4 regions of the Staphylococcus carnosus genome follow, and region 2 is predicted to be linked to each of the others. Evidence: predicted binding sites of a transcription regulator. Region 2 holds the regulator's gene; each other region holds the start of a gene.
What was found. The regulator Rex, encoded in region 2, represses fermentation and respiration genes when NADH is low (regulators of the CRP and FNR family bind a similar motif). The targets are predictions, from matches to a motif close to TTGTGAAATATTTCACAA.

Region 1 (4,501 bases), 530 kb from region 2:
ATGCTGTTGAAAAATTTAATCAAACAAGTACTTGTAAAGAGAAATCATATCCTCATTCAAGTGAACTGCAAAAAGAGAATTTGAATAATGATAAGATATTCAAGTTAACAGTAGACTGGAAAAATGTGTTGAAGTACTTAGCAAAAGTTGAAGATGATAACCCTGTACATCCGCAAGTAGGTATCATACCAGGAGATTATATTGCGATGCAGATTATACAACATTGGACTAAAGTGAATAAATATAATGATACAAAAGAAAAAAGTATTATCCATGATTATCAATCTATTAAATTGAAATTTCTGCATCCAATGTATCGCGAAGATCAATTATTTTGTAAAACACAGATTGAAGATAATGGTTTGAGTGTAGAAGTTAATAATCAATATGGTGAAAATTGTATGATATTAACATTTGAGTAGAAGAGAATTATGCTAGTCGTTAAATATATCAAACTTCTTCTCGCCTAACACAAACCTTTATGCATTATGACAATAAATATGCAATATTTGGGTATAAGTTCAAAGGGGAGGTTTTACATATGACAAAGCAACCAATTAATGTAAACAGTGAAATCGGCAGGTTAAAGACGGTTTTGCTGAAACGTCCAGGTAAAGAATTAGAGAATTTAGTACCGAATTATTTACAAAGATTGTTGTTTGACGATATTCCATTTTTAAAAGAAGCGCAAGCAGAACATGACCAATTTGCACAATTGTTAAGAGATGAAGGGGTAGAAGTGCTTTATCTTGAAGATTTAACTGCAGAAAGTATAGCAGATCCGATGGTAAGAGGTCAGTTCATTGAAGATGTACTTTCAGAATCAAAAAAGACAATCCAAGGTCATGAAGAGGAAATACGTAACTTATTCAACTCACTCACAGATCAAGCACTTGTAGAAAAAGTAATGGCAGGTGTTAGAAGAGAAGATATACAACTTGAAACATCACATTTAACAGAATATATGCGACATCCATATCCATTTTATATGGATCCTTTACCTAACCTTTATTTTACAAGAGATCCACAAGCTTTTATTGGTAATGGTGTTTCTGTGAATCAAATGCATTGGTCGGCGAGACGTCGTGAGACATTATTCATTGATTATATCTTGAAGCATCATCCAAGATTTGCTGATGCAGATATACCTATTTGGTATGACCGCCATATGCCGTATCAAATGGAAGGCGGCGATCAATTAGTACTTTCAAAAGAAGTATTAGCAATCGGTATTTCAGAACGTACTTCTGCACCTGCTGTTGAAGAGATTGCGCGTAAAATTTTTGAACAACCGAATTCGACATTCAAAAAAGTTATTGCAATCGAAATTCCGAATACACGTGCATTCATGCATCTTGATACAGTATTTACAATGATTGATTACGACAAATTTACTATACATTCTGCTATTCAAGAGATGAGTGATCAATTCAGCATCTTTATTATCGAACCTGATGGTGATGATATTAAAATTACAAAATCAGACTCATTAAAAGAAACACTTGAAGAGGCATTGCATATCGAGAATGTTGAACTGATTCCAACAGGAGACGGCGATCCGATTATTGGACCGCGTGAACAATGGAATGACGGTTCTAATACACTGACAATCAGACCGGGTGTAGTGGTAACCTATGATCGAAATTTTGTATCTAACCAGTTACTACGTGATAAAGGAATTAAAGTACTTGAAATCAAAGGAAGCGAATTAGTACGTGGACGCGGGGGTCCGCGCTGTATGAGCCAACCTATTTATAGAGAAGATATTTAAATATTCACTGTCACCTAAACAAGGTGGCAGTTTTTTATGTTTGTGGGTACAAGAGTTTATTTGACACACTAACAGAATTATTTTTAATCAAACGCATTAAGTTATATGCAAAATAAATTAATATTCATTGTATAGGAGTGATAACACGTGTTAATACAGTCACATTCCAATGTTGATTCTTACATTATGAATATATTCTCTAAATAATGAATAAAATACTTTTTAAAGAAATTAAAACTGTAAAAGTGATGGATATACCTACGATTATGCATAAAAAGGAGTGAATATTGTAGGGTTTATACAAAATTATGCAATGAATAAATTTAAGAGTGTGAAAAATACAACATCCTTTATGTGATTTTAATCACATGAGAAGTGTTTGCAAGGGCTTACAATGTAGACAAATAGAACAAGGAGGTTTCACAAATGAATGAACATCCAATTAAAGTAAATAGTGAGATCGGAAAATTGAAAACGGTGTTGCTTAAACGTCCTGGTAAAGAATTAGAAAATTTAGTACCTGAGTATCTTGGCGAATTATTATTTGATGATATCCCATACTTGAAAGTAGCCCAAGAAGAACATGATAAATTCGCTCAAACGCTTCGTGATGAAGGTATAGAAGTTGTTTATCTTGAAGACTTAGCAGCAGAAGCAATTGAAGAGCCAGAAGTGCGCAAACAATTTATCGAAGATGTTTTAGCGGAATCTGAAGAAACTTTATTAGGCCACGAAGATGCGGTGAGAACATTATTCGAAGACTTAGATAATAAAGAATTAGTAGAAAAAGTAATGTCAGGTGTGCGCAAAGAAGAAATTCCTTTAGAGAAAGAACACCTTATAGAATACTTAGATGATTCTTATCCATTCTACATGAACCCAATGCCAAACTTGTACTTCACTCGCGACCCGCAAGCATCTATCGGCAATGGTATGACAATTAATAGAATGTATTGGCCAGCTCGCCGTAGAGAATCTATTTTCTTCACATATATTTTAAAACATCATCCACGTTTCAAAGATGCAGACGTGCCGGTGTGGTTAGATCGTAATTCACCATACAATATTGAAGGTGGAGATGAATTAGTATTATCAGAAGAAGTTGTAGCAGTGGGCATCTCAGAAAGAACATCAGCGCAAGCAATTGAAAGATTAGCAAGACATATTTTTGCTAACCCTGAATCTAAAATCAAAAAAATCGTAGCAATTGAAATTGCGAATACAAGAGCTTTCATGCATCTCGATACAGTATTTACAATGATTGATTACGATAAATTCACAATCCATTCTGCTATTGAGAAAAAAGGTGACGATATGAATATCTTCACTATCGAACCAAGTGATGACGGTAAAGATATTAAGATTACTAAATCATCTAATTTAAAAGAAACATTAAAAGATGCTTTAGGTTTAGATGAAATCACTTTTATCCCAACTGGAGATGGAGATCCGATTGTCGGTCCGCGTGAACAATGGAATGACGGTTCTAACACATTAACAATTCGTCCAGGTGTTGTTGTCACTTATGATCGCAACTATGTTTCTAACCAATTATTGCGTGATAACGGTATTAAAGTAATCGAAATTACAGGTAGTGAATTGGTTCGCGGTAGAGGGGGCCCTCGTTGCATGAGTCAACCGTTATACCGTGAAGATATCTAATTTCAAAGTGGCAGCTTGGCTTTAAATGAAATGGATTGCATCAATAGAAGTAATTCGAAGTCTTCATTTAAAGTCTTGCTTCCAATCAATAATACTGCTTTGAAAATAAATCTAAACGGCGGCAGTCGATAAATAGCCCGTATACTTTTGAAGACCGCACGAAAAACTATTAAAGCAGTATGCGTCAAAAATTTAATAAATTGACAACACATGCTTAGCAGCTAGAAAATTATGATTTTCACTTCTTTTATAGCTGCAAGTATTAAAGGAGTTTTGAAAATGAGCGAACAATTAGAACAAAATAAACTCAGTAAAACAGCTTTAATCGGTTTGGTCATTGGTTCGATGATTGGCGGCGGTGCCTTCAACATCATTTCAGATATGGGCAGCAATGCCGGCGGATTAGCGATTATTATTGGCTGGATTATTACTGCAGTTGGTATGATTTCACTAGCATTTGTATTCCAAAACTTAACAAATAAACGACCAGATTTAGATGGCGGAATATATAGTTATGCACGTGCAGGTTTCGGTGACTTTGTTGGTTTCTCTAGTGCATGGGGATACTGGTTTGCCGCATTCTTAGGAAACGTTGCATATGCGACATTGCTGATGTCAGCAGTCGGCAACTTCTTCCCGATATTTAAAGGTGGAAATACACTTCCAAGTATTATTGTGGCCTCTATCTTACTTTGGGGTGTACATTTCTTGATATTACGTGGTGTTGAAACAGCCGCGTTGATTAACAGTATAGTAACAGTTGCGAAGTTGATTCCAATCTTCCTGGCTATCGTATGTATGCTGGTAGCATTCCATTTTGACACTTTTATGGCAGGTTTTGCAGGTATGAAAGGCAACATTACTTTACCACTTAACTTTTCAAATATTATGGAACAAGTAAAAAGCACTATGTTGATTACTGTTTGGGTATTTACAGGTATTGAAGGAGCAGTTGTATTCTCAGGTCGTGCCAAAACTAAAAAAGATGTTGGTACAGCAACAGTTATTGGGCTTTTACTTGTGTTGATTATTTACTTCTTGTTAACAGTACTTGCACAAGGTGTAATT
Region 2 (4,501 bases):
ATGATTCATATTGATAACCATAACTTAGCCCCTGCTTTGAATAAAAAGGATACCATTCATGTGAAATATAATATTTCCCTTTATAGAAAATCATGCCATTTGGTTTCCCTGCTGCACCAAATGGGGGTTGGAGATGAAAAGTTTGAGTATATAATGATTGACTGACTTGCTGCTTCATTTCTGACAACATTTCAGTTGATGTTTGTTCTATGCGTTGATACGCTGCTTCATTTGACCATGGTTGCATGAAGGTAACCCCCTATTTCTATCATTAATCGTTATTATCAATATTTTATCATATTTTTTTGTCACCATATATCTCATTTTATGACCTAAAACAAATTATATTTACCAAAAAATGAATTAAAGTTCAAAGCATAAAAAAACTCCTCTTGCAATTAATATCATTCTTTATTATTATAAAACTTACTAACATTATCGGAAAAGAGGGAATTTTAATGATCTGGATGATTTTAAGCGGTCTTATTGTTGGCGGCTTGCTTGGTTTTGTAATGCAGCGAACTCGGTTTTGCTTAGCAGGCGGATTTCGTGATATGTATGTTCAAAAAAACAATAAAATGTTTTATGCCTTATTAATTGCTATTTCTGTACAAGCTATCGGCTTATTAGCATTTACTGCTATTATCGGAAAACCTTTAGATAACGGGACTTTCCCTATAGTAGGCACAGTAATCGGTTCATTTATTTTTGGTGTAGGCATTGTACTCGCAGGCGGTTGTGCCACTGGTACGTACTACAGAGCTGGAGAAGGATTAATAGGAAGTTGGCTTGCTTTAATTTCTTATGCTATCTTCTCAGCTATTACAAAAGCAGGTTTGCTTAAACCTGTGATGGAAAAATTGAATTCAAAAACGAATGTTAATGCAGATATGTCTACGAGCACAGGAATTCCTGCATGGATATTTGTAATCGGACTCGTAGCAGTTACAGGTTATCTTGTTGTAAGAACATTACGCAAACCTAAACCTAAAATTGCAATTCCAAAGTTAAAACAACGTTATACAGGGATTCGTCATTTCTTCTTCGAGAAGAAATTCCATCCTTTTGTTGCAGCAATCGCAGTAGGTTTAATCGCATTACTTGCTTGGCCAATGAGTTATTCAACAGGCCGAGAAGGAGGACTTGGTATTACTACCCCTTCTTCAAATCTAGTACAGTTTATTTTATCTGGTAAAACATCATTTTTAGATTGGGGCGTATTCTTAGTTCTCGGTATCTTTATCGGATCTTATATTGCTGCAAAAGGCTCTAGAGAATTCGCTTGGAGACTACCTGATAAAAAGACACTTCGTAATAGTGTTATCGGCGGTGCTTTTATGGGATTTGGTGCCTCAGTAGCTGGTGGTTGTTCAATCGGAAACGGTTTAGTTGCAACAGCAGCACTTTCATGGCAAGGTTGGATTGCTTTAGCCGCTATGATTTTGGGTACAAGATTTATGAGTTACTTCTTATTTGTAAAACCTATGAAAGCAATGCAAAAATCATCTAAACAAAACGCAGCACGTCCAGCTGCACAATCATAATTTCAAAATAATTAAGGGGCGTTTATATGTTATATGAATTGGGAACAGTAGGTATGGTATGTCCTTTTCCATTAATTGAAGCACAGAAAAAAATGGAAACGTTAAATATCGGTGATGAACTAAAAATCGACTTTGACTGCACGCAAGCAACAGAAGCTATTCCAAACTGGGCTGCAGAAAAAAATTATCCAGTTACTAATTATGAACAAATCGGCGATGCATCTTGGACAATTACAGTTCAAAAAGCATAACTTAAGCAATTAGAAAAAGCGTTCCAAACCTGAATTTGGAACGCTTTTTTTAATTGCTGTTTCGAAGATTGTTCATAAAGAATAAAAGCGATTGCAGCTCAATACCTAGATCAATCTGATGAACAGAGACATCGTCTGGTACATTAATTCGCGTTGGTGTAAAATTCAAAATACCTTTCACGCCGCTATCCACAATTTGATCTGCAGCTTCTTGGGCTGCACTTCCTGGAGTTGTTAAAATAACTACATCCAATTCTGCACTTTTCAAAATTGATTGCAAGTCTTCCATTTTATTTACGATGACTTTACCAACTTTTGTACCGACGATATCATCACGAATATCAAAAGCTTCGGTAATAACCATTTCATCATGGATAGAAAAATTATATGAAAGCAATGCTTTACCTAAATTCCCCACTCCGACCAAACCGATTTTAATCGTATCGCTCTCGCTGATTTTGCTTTTGAAAAATTCTAACAAACTTTCGACATTATAGCCGTAACCTTTCTTACCTAATTCTCCAAAATAAGAAAAGTCTCTTCTAATTGAAGCAGAATCAATATCTAACGCTTCACTGATTGTTTTAGAATTAACTCGGTCAATTCCTTTTTCGTGAAGCTGATTGACAAGTCTGTAATAAAGCGGCAAACGTTTTAAGGTCGCACGAGGAATATTATTTTTTTGATTACTCAATTTGTTTACCCCCACATCTTCAAAACTATTATGTCTGAACAAGTTCTAATCTCTCATGTAAATACTGTAATAGACTTTGTTGATTGTGAAAAATATGAAGTTCAGAAAAAAATACTCTTTGCAGTTCTTAGCCTTTTTCTTTTGAGGATATTACCATGTTCAAATAGTTTTTAATTTATATTGCAACTACATTAATCTTCTTAAATTAAAGGATTAAAGCATTTTTATTAACTAAGTATACCTTATACACCTCTAAAAATAAATAACTGTAAAAGTAACTTTCTATGAACAATTCAAACGTTAATAACGCAGATTATAGTTGATATTCTCCAGCTATTATCAGTGATGTAGTTACTATTATACGTTTAAATATATAATTTGAACACATGATTTTGTAACAAATTTAATACAATTGAATATTTATTGTCTGTTTTGATGTAAAACGATTCTTATTTTCAATGAAGGAAATTCATGATATTTAATAGGCATAACCACTATTTCCACTTATAATGGAAAGTAAGTCATTATATAGAGCGATAAGAAAGGAGGTCTACGAGCCAGTTTTAACTTAACAGTCTGACTCGTAAACATACGACATGATTTTATTACAACTCAACAATGTCTCTAAATCTTTCGATGGCGAAGAAATCTTTAATGATGTTCACTTCGAAGTAAAGAGCCATGAAAAAATAGGTATCGTCGGTCGAAATGGTGCCGGCAAGTCTACTTTAATGAAAATTATAGCTGGAGTCGATGGATATGATGAAGGCAATATTTCTAAAATCAAAAATTTAAAAGTCGGGTATCTGACACAACAAATGACACTAGATACAAACCACACTGTATGGGAAGAAATGTCAAAACCCTTTGCTAAATTAAAACAAATGGAAGCAGATATGCAAGCAGAAACTGCTTGGTTAGCTGAACATGCAGATGAATATGAAACAGAAACATTTAAAACACATATGTCTAAATACGAAACACTTTCCAATCAGTTTGAGCGATTAGAAGGTTATCAATACGAAAGTAAAATTAAAACTGTATTGCATGGTTTGGACTTTTCAGAAGACGATTTCCATCGTCCCGTCAACGATTTCAGCGGCGGACAAAAAACACGCCTCTCACTAGCTCAAATGCTATTAAGTGAGCCAGATTTATTATTACTGGATGAACCGACCAACCACTTAGACATGGAAACGACACAATGGCTAGAAGATTATCTAAACTATTTTAAAGGTGCAATCGTAATTATCAGCCATGACCGCTTCTTCCTCGATAAAACGGTAAATCAGATTTATGATGTCGCTCTAGGTGCTGTTCAACATTACGTCGGCAACTACAGCAAATTCATCACGCAACGCGACCAATATTATGAAAAGCGTATGCAAGAATACGAACGTCAACAAGCTGAGATAAAACGTCTTGAAACCTTCGTAGAAAAAAATATTACACGTGCCTCTACAAGCGGTATGGCCAAAAGTCGCCGAAAAGTATTAGAAAAAATCGAACGTATTGATAAACCGATGTTAGATGCCAGAAGTGCAAATATTCAATTTGATTTCGACCGCAATACTGGTAATGATGTATACCATATTCGCAACTTAGAAATCGGCTATCATGATCAACCCGTTACTTCCCCTATTACACTTGAAGTTTCTAAAGGTGATCATATTGCAGTGATTGGCCCGAATGGTATTGGCAAATCTACTTTTATTAAAACCATTGCAGAACGCATTCCTAAAATAAACGGTGAGATTACCCACGGTGCTAATTTACGTGTCGGTTATTATGACCAAAAACAAGCAGAATTCAAATCGAACAAGACGATCTTAGATTATGTTTGGGACCAATATCCGACTATGCCAGAAAAAGACGTACGTGCTGTATTAGGACGTTTCTTATTTGTTCAAGATGATGTGAAGAAAATCATTAATGATTTATCTGGTGGCGAAAAAGCACGTTTGCAGCTGGCACTCTTAATGTTAGAACGCAATAATGTACTTATTTTAGAT
Region 3 (4,501 bases), 460 kb from region 2:
TCTGTAAGCTGAATTTGCGATTCACTGTCATATCGATGTGCGATACGATGAAATATCCGTTCTTCCATTGTTCCACCAACCTCTCTATCTATTAGTTCAATCTTAACAAAACAGACGCCTGAATGTAGATTCAAGCGTCTGCCGGGAAATGGATGAATTTATTGAATGGTAAGTGGTGTTGCACCCTGGAAGTTTACAAGTTCATATGCACGTGCTACATCAACTTCACTCGGTTCTTCTACACCTTCCAAGGGATATGATTGACCGAGTGCTTCATACTTATGCACACCGAGCTGATGATATGGCAAAATTTCAAAACGTTCGACATTATCTAAAGTTGAGATGAATTGACCAAGGCGAATCAAATCTGCTTCATCATCTGTATAACCGGGTACTAAGACATGTCGAATCCAGACCGGCTGCTTGCGTTCTGATAACATTTGCGCAAAGCGGAGAATATGATTGTTAGGTTTGCCTGTCAGTGCTAAATGTTTTTCGTTATCAATATGTTTGATATCAAGCAGCATTAAATCAGTATATTGAAGCAGATTATCTAAATGCTCCAGAAATGTCGGTGTTTCATTGACACACCCTGCAGAGGTATCTATACAAGTATGAATGTCTTCAGCTTTCAACTGTTTGAAAAGCTGTTCTAAAAAAGGCATTTGAAGCAGCGGTTCTCCGCCGCTTACAGTAACGCCTCCCCCAGAAGTGCTGAAATAAGGGCGGTACGGCACAATTTCTTCGACAAGTTCTTCTGCAGACACTTTTCTTGGTGCATCAGTCAAACTCCAAGTATCTGGATTATGACAATAAAGGCAGCGTAATAAACAGCCTTGTGTAAATATAATATAACGTAAACCTGGACCATCAACTGTTCCTAAACTTTCTACAGAGTGAATGCGACCTTCCATTGTTTGGTACCCTCCTATAAGATATGTCTATAAAAATTCATATCTTTCTTTTACTGATCAAATCTTACATTCTTTCATGGAATGTTCTAGAGATAACATCTAATTGCTGTTCGCGTGTTAATTTAATAAAGTTAACTGCATATCCAGACACACGAATTGTTAATTGCGGATATTCTTCTGGATGTTCCATTGCATCAATTAAAGTCTCGCGGTTAAAGACGTTGATATTTAAATGGTGACCTTGCTGCATTGCATAACCATCTAATACAGATACTAAATTATGATTTTGTTCCATATCTGTTTTGCCAAGTGATTTCGGAACAATACTGAATGTGTTAGAAATACCATCTTTACAATATTCATAAGGGATTTTAGCTACAGATGATAATGAAGCTAATGCACCATGTTCATCACGACCGTGCATTGGGTTCGCACCGGGCGCAAATGGCTCGCCTGCTTTACGTCCGTCTGGTGTATTACCTGTTTTCTTACCGTAAACGACATTAGATGTAATTGTTAATACACTCATAGTGTGCTCAGAATCGCGATATGTTTTATGCTTACGTAGTTTTTTCATAAACGATTTAACTAACTCAATCGCAATGTCATCTACACGCGCATCATTATTTCCGTATTTAGGGAATTCACCTGTTGTTTCAAAATCGACAACCAGACCTTCATCGTTACGAATTGTTTTCACTTGTCCATATTTAATTGCAGATAGAGAATCCGCAGCTACCGACAAACCAGCAATACCTGTTGCCATTGTACGGTGGACATCTGTATCATGTAATGCCATTTCAATACGTTCGTAGCTGTATTTATCATGCATATAGTGAATGACATTTAATGAGTTGATGTAAACTCCCGCTAACCATTCTATCATTTGATCAAATTTCGCATAAACTTCATCATAATCAAGAATTTCAGAATCAATCGGTACAAATTCCGGACCGACTTGCATACCGGATTTTTCATCTTTACCGCCATTAATCGCATATAATAATGTTTTGGCTAAGTTTGCACGTGCTCCGAAAAATTGCATTTGTTTACCGATGCGCATTGCTGATACACAACAAGCAATACCATAATCGTCGCCATAACTTTCACGCATCAAATCATCATTTTCATATTGAATAGAACTTGATTTGATACTCATTTCAGCACAATACGCTTTAAAGTTTTCTGGTAAACGTTGTGACCATAATACAGTTAAGTTCGGTTCAGGAGCCGGTCCTAAGTTATCCAAAGTATGCAAGAAACGGAAAGAGTTCTTAGTTACCATTGCACGACCATCTAAACCTACGCCTCCGATAGATTCAGTTACCCAAGTCGGATCCCCTGAGAATAACTCATTGTAATCAGGTGTACGTGCGAATTTAACCAAACGTAATTTCATAATGAAGTGATCCACAATTTCTTGTACTTCGCGTTCCGTTAGGACACCATCTTGTAAATCACGCTCTGCATAAATATCTAAGAACGTAGATGTACGGCCTAAACTCATCGCTGCACCATTTTGTTCTTTAATTGCTGCGAGGTAAGCAAGATACAGCCATTGTACTGCTTCTTTAAAGTTTTCAGCTGGTCTGCTGAGGTCGAATCCATAACGTTCGCTTAACACTTTTAATTCTTTTAATGCACGATATTGTTCAGAAAGTTCCTCACGCAAACGAATTGTTACTTCATCCATTACTGTCGACATATTATTATAGTCATTTAATTTTTCTTCCATTAAGAAATCAATACCATACAAAGCTACACGACGGTAATCTCCGATAATACGTCCGCGCCCATATGCATCCGGCAATCCAGTGATAATACCTGCTTTACGACATGCTAACATTTCTTTTGAATATGCATCGAATACACCTTGGTTATGCGTTTTACGTAAATCTGTGAAGATACGTTCTGTTTCTTCATCCAATTCATAACCATATGCTTCACAAGCTGCTTTTGCCATGCGAATACCGCCAAAAGGCTGCATAGAACGTTTAAATGGCTTTTCTGTTTGCACACCTACGATTTGTTCTAATTCCTCATTCAAATAACCTGCATCATGCGATAAGATTGTGGAAGCAACTTTTGTATCCATATCCCACATACCGCCGCGTTCACGTTCCTCGCGTGTTAATTCCATCACTTGATCCCATAAATCACTTGTAGCCCGTGTAGGTGATTCAAGGAATGATGAATCTCCGTTATACAACGTATAATTCAACTGTATAAAGTTTCTGACATCCACTTCTGAAGACCATTTACCTTTTTTAAAGCTTGCCCATGGTGATTTTCTTTCTTTGATCGTTTCAACCATAATAATCCCTCCGTTGGATTTAATGTGATGTTTTTATAAATCATGTTACCGTTTTCACAATGAGTATACTTATTATTGTGAAAAAAATCACTTAATTTCTGAAGGATTTTAAATAGTTGTGTCTACCTTGTGAAACTGTATTATATATTTGTACTATATGATATGCATTGTATTAGAACAGTACTTATTCTAATTCACAAAAAATAAGCTAGATGCCTGTAAAGACACCCAGCTTCTAAAATTTGTTTATTTATAATGATATCGATCTTATTATTTATAACCTTGTTCTTTTAAATATTCTTGTAATACAACTGCTTGGTTATGTTCTTCATCTTTAGCAGAATATAATAAAATCACATCTTTACGTGCATCATTAATAATGCCTTCTAATACTTTCAATTCATCGTGCTGTTCTTTATTATTTTTCAACTCATCAATATATTTCTTTTTAAAATCCTCGAACTTATCTGGATCATGACCGAACCATTTACGTAATTCTGTACTTGGGCCAATATTTTTCATCCATTCATCTAAATTCGCATTTTCTTTTGAAACACCACGAGGCCACACACGATCAACAAGTACACGTACACCATCATTTTGCGCCTTATCTTCATAAATACGTTCTACTTTGATTACCATTTTTATCCTCCTTTTCATTCTAAGAAATTTTCTCTCTTACTTTTCGAAATACCCTTACCTTAAATTCACAAACAAGTTTAAATTCCAACCACTTTATATAGCAAATATAAGTTCTATTTTATCACTGTGGTAGAACAGAAAATTTCAATTATTACAGACAATTAAACAGGTTCACAATAATGTCACATGTGCAAAAATTTTAGTTCATATTTAGTGATTTTTCTCACATTCTTTGTTAGAGTTATATGTGAAATAGATAACAAAGTTGTTGTAAGCGGATTTGCTGTTCAAGAGAGCGTAGAGATATGAACAGATAATAGATATGCGCTTTTAGCAACGCTATCTATTCAATTATTACATCCAGCGAAGATTAGAGATTCAATGAGTTTTCTAGTCTAAACGCTAATCAGTGAACGAGTTCATCTTAGATTCTGCACCTTAGAAATCATCAAGAAGCAGAAATACTGTGGTAGGAATTTCTGCTTCGCAGTACTTCATCAAACACTACGTTACCCCGCGTAATGATGAGTCTGCAGCAAGTATATTTCAGGAGGTGACTTTCGTTTTCCAAGTGATATTGGCGACAGGTTAATCCCCCGTTAACTCATCGTCATCTGACAATTTTATAAGC
Region 4 (4,501 bases), 320 kb from region 2:
TTAAAATACCAGCAAGATAAAGATGAGTTAATAGATAATTCAAAACGGATAGAAGGTATCATGTCTCGCTTGATAGATGATGTTCGTAATTTATCAGTAGAATTACGTCCGTCATCTCTTGATGATTTAGGTTTAGATGCTGCTTTCCGTTCTTACTTTAAACAATTTGAAAAAAATTATGGCATCCATGTAAATTATCATACTAATTTTTCTGCACAACGCTTCGATAATGAAATTGAAACTGTGGTATATAGAGTAGTGCAAGAAGCATTGTTTAATGCTTTAAAATATGCACAAGTCGATATAGTTGAAGTTTCACTGCAATTGAATGAAAATAATATTATTGCAGAAGTGAGTGATCGGGGTGTCGGGTTTAAACGGGGAGATGATCCTAAAGGAACAGGGTTAGGTTTATTCGGCATGAATGAACGTGCAGAATTGGTGAATGGTACAGTTAATATAGATTCTCAGATCAATCGCGGCACCATTGTAACATTGGAAGTTCCAATAACTGATTAACGATAGGAGACTTTAAGTTGAAGATAGTGATTGCAGATGATCATGCAGTTGTAAGAACTGGATTCTCTATGATTTTGAATTTTCAAGATGATATGGAAGTCGTAGATACAGCTGCAGATGGTGTAGAAGCTTATCAAAAAGTGATGCAGCACCAACCGGATGTTTTAATTATGGATTTAAGTATGCCTCCAGGTGAATCAGGTCTTATTGCTACAAGTAAAATTGTGGAAAGTTTTCCTGATACTAAGATTTTAATTTTAACGATGTATGATGATGAAGAGTATCTATTCCATGTCTTGCGTAATGGTGCTAAGGGTTATATTTTAAAAAATGCACCAGATGAACAACTCATATCTGCCGTTCGTACTGTTTACCGCGGCGATACGTATATTGATCCTAAAATGACCACTTCATTAGTTAATGAATTCGTCAATAATACAGGTCAAGATGCTAATAGTACGAATGATCCATTCCGTATTTTGTCTAAAAGAGAATTAGAGATTCTCCCGTTGATTGCAAAAGGCTATGGAAATAAAGAAATTGCCGAAAAACTGTTTGTGTCAGTTAAAACAGTTGAAGCGCATAAAACACATATTATGCAAAAATTGAATTTAAAATCAAAACCTGAATTAGTAGAGTATGCTTTGAAGAAAAAGTTACTTGATTTTTGATGAATTTTTGGAATCTGTCGATAAAGACAGGTTCTTTTTTTATTGTTGAATTGTGGCAAAAATGTGACTGTAAACGCTGGTATGACAAGGTTTAGACCTATTAAACACCTATTAGGGAAAAGCCGAATCTTTTAAGGGAAAGCCCTTATGTTCAATCTTTCACACGACCTATAAAATATAAACTATAAGCAGTATCTTAGAATATTAAAAATAACTTCGACTCAAAGTGAAATAATGCACTGAGGTACTGCTACTCTTTTTTGATATGAAAATGTTAGGGTGAAAAAAATGAACAAATCAAAAGGCGGTTTACAATTAACAGTCCAAACTTTAAGTTTGGTAGCCGGCTTTATGGTGTGGAGCATCATTGCACCATTGATGCCGATGATTTCACAGGACATTAAAATTACAAGTTCTCAAATTTCAATTGTACTTGCAATTCCTGTTATTTTAGGATCGGTTTTACGTATTCCATTTGGTTATTTAACTAATATAATTGGCGCTAAATGGGTTTTCTTTTCTAGTTTTATCATATTATTATTCCCGATTTTCTTGCTTAGTCAAGCGCAATCAGTGAACATGCTGATGTTAGCAGGATTTTTCTTAGGTGTTGGCGGCGCAGTCTTTTCAGTAGGTGTAACTTCAATTCCTAAGTATTTCCCTAAAGATAAAGTAGGATTAGCAAACGGTATTTATGGAATGGGGAACTTAGGTACAGCGGTATCTTCATTCTTAGCACCTCCGATTGCTGGGGCAATCGGCTGGCAATCAACTGTCAGATTATACTTAATTGTGATGGCAGTATTTGCGATTGTCATGTTCTTCTTAGGTGATGCTAAAGAGCCTAAAGTTAAAATTCCTTTAGTAGCACAAACAAAAGATTTACTTAAAGATTTAAGAACATACTATTTAAGTTTTTGGTACTTTATTACCTTTGGTTCATTTGTAGCATTCGGTATCTTCTTACCGAAATACTTAGTCGATCATTATGAATTGACTACAGTAGATGCAGGTATACGTGCAGGTATCTTTATTGCGATTGCTACATTCTTAAGACCTCTTGGCGGTATTATCGGTGATAAAATTGATGCTGTAAAAGCACTGAAAGTAGACTTTTTATTTATGATTATCGGTGCAATTATTTTAGGTATTGCCAATGATATGATTTTATTCACAGTAGGATGTTTAACAGTCAGTGTGTGTGCAGGTATTGGAAATGGATTGGTATTCAAACTTGTACCTCAGTACTTCCAAAAAGAAGCGGGTGTCGCAAACGGTATTGTTTCAATGATGGGAGGACTTGGAGGTTTCTTCCCACCACTTGTTATAACATATGTAACAAGTATCACTGGAACAAGCCACTTAGCTTTTATCTTCTTAGCATTGTTTGGTGTCTTAGCCCTTGTAACGATGTGGCATTTAAGCAAGAAAAATCGTTCGCTTGCATATAAATAAGAACGATATGGATGAATGAAAATGTAAATATTGGAAACGTATGGGCCATCAATCAGAAATGTTGATGGCCCATAGTTATACTCTAAGCAGAACGTTGTGAGATAGTTGAAACTCGTGATTGTTCTGCTTTTGTCGTGTTATTTAATGGTATGTATTTTTTGATTTGATGCACGATCGCGATTGATTTTACGTGTCGTCATAATTAGAACCGCAAAAGCAATACTGACACTCAACATTGATGAACCACCATAACTCAGCAGTGGTAATGTAACACCTGTTAAAGGAATTGTACCAGACACACCGCCGATGTTAACGAAGGCTTGAATGAAGATATAACTGCCAATACCAATACAAATCAACTTATAAAAGTGATTAATTGTACGACCAGCATAGATTAAACTCTTAACGACTACCCAGCCATAGAGTCCTAGAACTATCAATACGCCTAGTAATCCCAACTCTTCTGATACTACAGTGAAAATAAAGTCAGTGTGAGGTTCTGGCAAATAACCGAGCTTTGAGACACCGTTGCCGAGTCCTTTGCCGAATAAACCGCCATTACCAATTGAAATTAAAGCGCTTGTAAGTTGATATCCTTCATTATTTTCATATTGAAACGGATTTAAGAAAACAGCGATTCGTTTCAATCTGTAGATGTTTTTGGCATCGAATAATAATGTATAAACCAAATAAAGTATAACGGGTGTGACAGCGATACTGAAAATCTGCATTTTGATTTTATTTTTAATATCAGAATAAAGTAAAATACATACGATAATCGCAACGGTCAGCATTGTTCCGCCTAAATCACCTTGCAAGAGTACTAAGATGAGAGCAACAACTAGCAATAACAGTGGTGGAAGTAATTCTGAGACTTGGTAATCTTGTTGCTTACTCAACTTTCTATCGATGATATAAGAGAAGTAAAAAATAGATGCGAGTTTTAAAAATTCTGAAGATTGAAGGCTGAAAAATCCTAAATTCAACCAGTTTTTGGAACCGTTGATTTCTTTACCAATGAGTAAAGTTAATGCTAATAAACCAAAGGTAATCAGTAACATGACAAATTGAACTTTCGGAGATTTGAAGAAATCAATTCTAACAACAAGAGAAAATAAGATGATTAAAACCCCAATCATAAAATAAACAGCTTGGCGTTTCATGAAATGATTGCTGGCAACAGGATAGCCGCCGGTTAAAGATCCTTTTGAAGCGGGCACCATGCTGGCACTATACACCATAACAATACCTATTAATCCGAGCAGGATAAAGGTTACGATCAAACTCAAATCTACACCTTTAGTTGCTTTTCGCAACGCTCTGAGAAATTGCTTCAACTCTAGTCACCTCTAAGATTGTTTTTTTCTTAAATGCGATATGGAATATAAATGCATTAAATACCTATTATAAAGATTTTATTGATAACTATCCAATTTTTAACGGCAAGGGGGAATGAAATGAAGAAAATGAATGTTTGATATATGTAATAAAAAGAAGCCTCGAAACAAGTTCGAGACTTCTTGAAAAAGCTTTGCTTTACACAAGCTTTATTTATTATTTTACGGTATCATAATAACGGATATTATCTGAGATTTCTTTCAAGTAGAAGTTGCCTTTAGGTTCTACTTCTAGTTCTGTCTCAGTATCAAATTCTAAGTTGTCAAAGCGATTAAAGAATTTTTCATATTCTTCAACAGAAAGCGCTTTGCGGTTATCTAGCATTGCTTTATGTGCTTTGACATCAAGATGATCTTGATAGTTATCTACAAGTGTTGCACTGAAGAATTCACCGACTGAACCTGAACCATAACTGAATAAGCCGATATTATCGCCACCGTTTAATTTATGGTTTTCAA

Region 1: arcA (arginine deiminase) is a predicted target of Rex. The motif match lies at 2,124-2,141, and genes of this name have one in related genera.
Region 3: pflB (formate C-acetyltransferase) is a predicted target of Rex. The motif match lies at 3,304-3,321, and genes of this name have one in related genera.
Region 4: DYE31_RS02910 (nitrate/nitrite transporter) is a predicted target of Rex. The motif match lies at 1,338-1,355, and genes of this name have one in related genera.

What each region holds. Positions count from the first base shown of each region.
Region 1 covers NZ_UHCT01000001.1:466,308-470,808, forward strand. Annotated here, with positions in the region: gene DYE31_RS01935 (hypothetical protein) at 1-422, shown strand, start outside; gene arcA (arginine deiminase) at 542-1,771, shown strand; gene arcA (arginine deiminase) at 2,198-3,433, shown strand; gene arcD (arginine-ornithine antiporter) at 3,713-4,501, shown strand, end outside.
Region 2 covers NZ_UHCT01000001.1:994,938-999,438, reverse strand. Annotated here, with positions in the region: gene DYE31_RS04625 (GH32 C-terminal domain-containing protein) at 1-247, opposite strand, end outside; gene DYE31_RS04620 (YeeE/YedE family protein) at 459-1,544, shown strand; gene DYE31_RS04615 (sulfurtransferase TusA family protein) at 1,571-1,795, shown strand; gene DYE31_RS04610 (redox-sensing transcriptional repressor Rex) at 1,845-2,489, opposite strand; gene DYE31_RS04605 (ABC-F family ATP-binding cassette domain-containing protein) at 3,086-4,501, shown strand, end outside.
Region 3 covers NZ_UHCT01000001.1:533,600-538,100, reverse strand. Annotated here, with positions in the region: gene DYE31_RS02280 (class I SAM-dependent methyltransferase) at 1-68, opposite strand, end outside; gene pflA (pyruvate formate-lyase-activating protein) at 159-914, opposite strand; gene pflB (formate C-acetyltransferase) at 979-3,228, opposite strand; gene DYE31_RS02265 (DUF488 domain-containing protein) at 3,499-3,870, opposite strand.
Region 4 covers NZ_UHCT01000001.1:671,186-675,686, forward strand. Annotated here, with positions in the region: gene nreB (nitrate respiration regulation sensor histidine kinase NreB) at 1-519, shown strand, start outside; gene nreC (nitrate respiration regulation response regulator NreC) at 537-1,190, shown strand; gene DYE31_RS02910 (nitrate/nitrite transporter) at 1,479-2,645, shown strand; gene DYE31_RS02915 (FtsW/RodA/SpoVE family cell cycle protein) at 2,783-3,982, opposite strand; gene DYE31_RS02920 (hydroxymethylglutaryl-CoA synthase) at 4,200-4,501, opposite strand, start outside.